DNA from 2 places in the Sporosarcina sp. P37 genome. Region 2 is predicted to be linked to the other one. Evidence: predicted binding sites of a transcription regulator. Region 2 holds the regulator's gene; the other holds the start of a gene.

Region 1 (2,485 bases), 1.3 Mb from region 2:
ATTCGTTTTGTTTTGGCATTTCTAACGATTTACTTTGGACTTACCTGGAGTCCGGTTGTCGTGATCATCGGAATAGCGGCAGCGATTCTATATGCGAAGTTTTGGGACAAACAGGCCGAACGCTTTCCGTTTCCATATGAACAGTTTATAGAATTGGAGCAGAACCGTATGATGCGTTTCTATCGGTTTGCTAATTATTTCACTGAAGTTCCGCATCTGGTCGGGTCGGTCAGTAAACGAAGCTGGCTGAAATTCGTGATGAAACGCTCCACTTTCAGGCGCCGCGATGTCCAGAATTATCTGGTTGTCCGGACGTTCATTCGGACGGACGATACGTTTTGGCTGTGGCTCAGGTTAACTGCACTGTCCGCTCTCGGCGCATTTCTGATTCCGCTGCCGATTGTATCTTTCATCTTCGTAGGAGCTCTCGCATTTGCAACCGCAGTGCAGCTCATCCTGGCACTTGAAAGCGGCGTCGAATTTACGATGGATCAACTGTATCCGGAAGAACAGGAAAAGTCTCAAATCAGAGCCGTCCGATCGTTAGTGAGGAAGTTAATCTGGCTGCAGGCGGTTATTCTGCTGGCAGCAGCTCTGCCTCTATATGGACCGGGCATAACGCCGGTACTGATTGCTCTTATCGCGGTCATTATCGGGGAAGCTACGATTCGATTGACGAAAGAGCAAGTAAGAGAAATATAAGAGATTATGAAAGTTTGATCACTTCGTTTACTATTTCATTTCAGTGACGGAATTGTCTGAATATATCTGCCTAGTAAAAAGATTGTTCAGTCAGGGTAAAGTGATTCAAAAGTTAGAATAGTTAAAAAGCTGTTGCATTTGTAGTTCAGTTGCATATATAATTACTAAAAGGTATCAGGGGTGAGAGAGATGAATAATAACAACTCATATGCTGAATTTTTGAAAGCGGTAGGTAATAACAGCACTTCTCTCCAAGCGGAAAAGCTGCTGAATGAAATCTATTGGGATCTGTTTCTGCAACATATTCACTGGGAACAAACGCAAACGAGAATCATGGAATTGATCGACGATGCGTTGGATCGAAACGATGAAGAAGCATTCAACCTGTATACACAGCAACTGATTGAATTTACAAAAGAACAAAGTTATGAACTGAAATCAAAATAATCTATTACTGCACGCTGTCTGAAGAAAATTCAGGCAGTGTTTTTTTATGTGCTGCATACCGCCGCGGGAAGTTTCTTTCAGCCGGTTACGGGTACAATACAATACATAATATGATTCGTTTAAAACGTACGTTCGTTATTTCTTTAGAAATAGCGCCGGATGTGGTAAAATAGAAGGATCAGGTGTTCAAGAATAGGAGTGGAAACATTTGAACGAAACATTTCAATTGCAGGCACCATATACGCCGCAGGGAGATCAGCCGAAAGCGATCGCAAGCCTTGTCAGCGGAATAAAAGAAGGTAAAAAGCATCAAACCTTGCTCGGTGCGACGGGAACTGGAAAGACATTTACCGTTTCCAATGTACTGACGGAAATTAACAAACCAACACTGGTCATCGCTCACAATAAAACGCTGGCCGGTCAATTATATAGTGAATTCAAGGAGTTTTTCCCCGATAATGCGGTGGAATACTTTGTCAGCTTCTACGACTTTTATCAGCCAGAAGCATATGTGCCGCAGACGGATACATTCATTGAAAAGGATTCTTCCATCAATGATGAAATCGATAAACTGCGCCACTCAGCAACCAGTGCGTTATTTGAACGCAATGATGTACTGATAGTCGCATCGGTATCATGTATTTACGGTCTCGGTTCGCCGGAAGAATATAACGAAATGGTTTTTTCGCTGCGCAAAGGCATGGAGATCCCGCGCAATGAACTGCTGCGGACACTGGTAGATATCCAATACGAGCGCAACGACATCAATTTCACACGCGGTACTTTCCGTGTAAGAGGAGATGTAGTCGAAGTATTTCCGGTATCACGGGATGAGCGCTGTATCCGCCTGGAGTTTTTCGGGGATGAAATCGAGCGTATCCGGGAAGTTGACGCCTTAACAGGTGAAGTGATTGGAGACCGTGATCATGTGGCGATTTTCCCGGGATCCCACTTCGTTACGCGTGAAGAGAAATTATTGAAGGCTATTGAAAATATAGAAATTGAATTAGAAGAACAGCTTAAATATTTGCGTGACAACGATAAGCTGCTGGAAGCGCAGCGTCTGGAGCAGCGGACGCGCTATGATCTGGAGATGATGCGGGAGATGGGTTTCTGTTCCGGCATCGAGAACTATTCCAGACATTTAACATTGCGTGAAGCGGGTGCGACGCCATACACACTGCTGGATTATTTTCCGGATGACTTCCTGATCGTAGTCGATGAAAGTCACGTTTCGTTGCCGCAAATCCGCGGTATGTACAACGGCGACCAGGCACGTAAAAAAGTGCTGGTGGAGCACGGTTTCCGTCTGCCATCCGCTCTTGATAACCGGCCG
Region 2 (2,485 bases):
GAAGGAAGCGGAACAGCTGATTGCGCCGTATGTGAAAACAGTCGAAGAAATTGCTTTTTATAACCAGCGAAAAGTTCTTCAGGCATTTAAGCAGAATCAGGTAAGTGATTTCCACTTATCGGGCTCTACAGGCTATGGTTACGATGACAGCGGCCGCGATGTATTAGAACAAGTGTATTCCGATGTGTTTGGAGCGGAAGACTGTCTTGTAAGAAACCAAATTATTTCAGGCACCCATGCAATTACGATCAGCTTGTTCGGGATTTTGCGCCCGGGCGATGAGCTGCTTTATGTTACAGGCAAGCCTTATGACACACTGGAGTCTATCATTTCCGGCAACGGGAAAGATACCGGCTCGCTCGAAGACTATCAAATATCCTACCGGCATATCGATTTGAATGAAGACGGTTCAGTCGATTATAAAAAAGCAAAAGAAGTCATTTCGTCTAAAACGAAAATGGTTGCTATTCAACGCTCAAAAGGGTATTCGAGCAATCCTTCATTCCGTATCCATGAAATTGAAGCCATCATTCAGGAAGTGCGCAAGATCAAGGAAGATGTTGTAATTTTCGTGGACAACTGCTATGGAGAATTCGTCGAGATGAAAGAGCCTGCAGAAGTGGGAGCAGACTTGATGGCGGGGTCACTGATTAAAAATCCCGGAGGCGGTCTGGCGAGAACTGGCGGTTATATAGCAGGAAAAAAAGAACTGGTGGAAAAATGTGCATACCGGATGACATCTCCCGGTTTAGGCGCAGAAGCAGGAGCATCGCTGGATACGTTACTGGAGATGTATCAAGGATTCTTCCTGGCGCCTCATGTAGTGAGCCAGGCAGTTAAAGGCGCATTGTTCACATCAGCATTTTTCGGTATGTTTGGGATGGACACAACACCTCATTATAGTGAGCAGCGCACGGATTTAATTCAATCAGTGAATTTTTCCACGGCAGAACAAATGATAACGTTCTGTCAGATGATCCAGCAAAATTCCCCGATCAATGCCCAGTATGCGCCGGAGCCTTCTTATATGCCGGGCTATACTGACGACGTCATCATGGCGGCGGGTACATTCATACAAGGATCGAGCATTGAACTGACTGCTGACGGTCCAATCAGACCGCCCTACACGGCTTATATTCAGGGCGGACTGACTTATGAGCATGTGAAATCAGCGGTGCTGAATTCCATGGAACAATTACTGGAAAAAAAGCTAGTATAAATAAAAAAGTGTATCAAGAACCTGTTTTCGGTTCTCGATACACTTTTTTTAATGGATCATCCGGTAGACGCCGACCACTTTTCCAAGGATGGATACCTGATCTACGATGATCGGCTCCATGGAAGAGTTTTCAGGCTGCAGACGGAAATAATCTTTTTCTTTAAAGAAACGTTTCACTGTCGCTTCATCTTCTTCTGTCATCGCCACTACAATTTCTCCGTTGGTTGCTGAATGCGTCTGTCTGACGATTACGCGGTCACCGTTAAGGATTCCTGCTTCAATCATACTGTCTCCGACAATCTCCAGCATGAAAATTTCATCTTCTGAAGAACCGAACGTATCCGGCAATGGAAAGTATTCTTCAATATTTTCAACTGTTGTAATCGGATTGCCGGCTGTAACTTTACCGATGAGCGGCACGTGCATAACTCCGCTTTTCATCTCATCCAGACCATCTGGATCTAAAATCTCGATAGCACGGGGTTTTGTCGGGTCCCGGCGGATGAATCCTTTGGTTTCCAATCGCGACAAATGCCCATGAACGGTTGAACTTGACGCAAGTCCCACAGCTTCTCCGATTTCGCGCACGGAAGGGGGATATCCTTTTAAACGGACTTCATCTTTGATGAAAGCGAGTATTTCTTCTTGTCTCTTCGATATTTTTTTCAACATATTCACCTCTTCTGCAAGATTACGAGCAATGGAATACTGAACCATTATTTTGAATATAGTATAACATGTGTTCGATTACTAATCAAACAAAGGTTCTAATTTTACTTGACATGGAATCGTATGTTCTCTTATAATTAAGAACAAGTATTCCGAACATGCATTCTTAAATCGTATATTTTAGGAGGAGTTATCATGGAGATTATGAAAGAATTTATTAAAAACAATTATTATTTTGCGGTACTGCTGGCAGTATGTGTAACATTTGCATGGGTGCAATTTGATAAACTGGCAGAAGATGACCAATACATGGAAATAGTTATTAATGAAGGAGATACATTGTGGGGGCTGGCTTCCAATTATTCAGAAGATATACCTGCAGCACATTGGATTAAACAGGTGCGCTCATTGAATGAATTACAGAGTGATCAGATCATTTCAGGTGAATTACTGCGTGTCCCTGTTAAAATAAATAAACAGTCAGATATGCGTGTAGCTGAAATGGGAGTGGGAGAAAGATGAAGGAAAAGAATTGCGTAATCTATTGCCGTGTGAGTACAGAAAAAGAAACACAAGAGCAGTCGATTGTTCGTCAGC

Evidence for each region. Region 2 encodes LexA, which represses DNA repair genes until DNA is damaged. Its sites were predicted from a motif close to CGAACATATGTTCG; they were not measured.
Region 1: the regulator LexA is predicted to act here: its motif matches at 1,271-1,284, upstream of uvrB (excinuclease ABC subunit UvrB).

Annotation. Positions count from the first base shown of each region.
Region 1 covers NZ_CP015349.1:1,029,306-1,031,790, reverse strand. The annotation lists gene SporoP37_RS05415 (ABC transporter permease) at 1-702, shown strand, start outside; gene SporoP37_RS05410 (IDEAL domain-containing protein) at 892-1,149, shown strand; gene uvrB (excinuclease ABC subunit UvrB) at 1,358-2,485, shown strand, end outside.
Region 2 covers NZ_CP015349.1:3,011,671-3,014,155, forward strand. The annotation lists gene SporoP37_RS14990 (methionine gamma-lyase family protein) at 1-1,219, shown strand, start outside; gene lexA (transcriptional repressor LexA) at 1,268-1,888, opposite strand; gene yneA (cell division suppressor protein YneA) at 2,084-2,410, shown strand; gene SporoP37_RS15005 (YneB family resolvase-like protein) at 2,407-2,485, shown strand, end outside.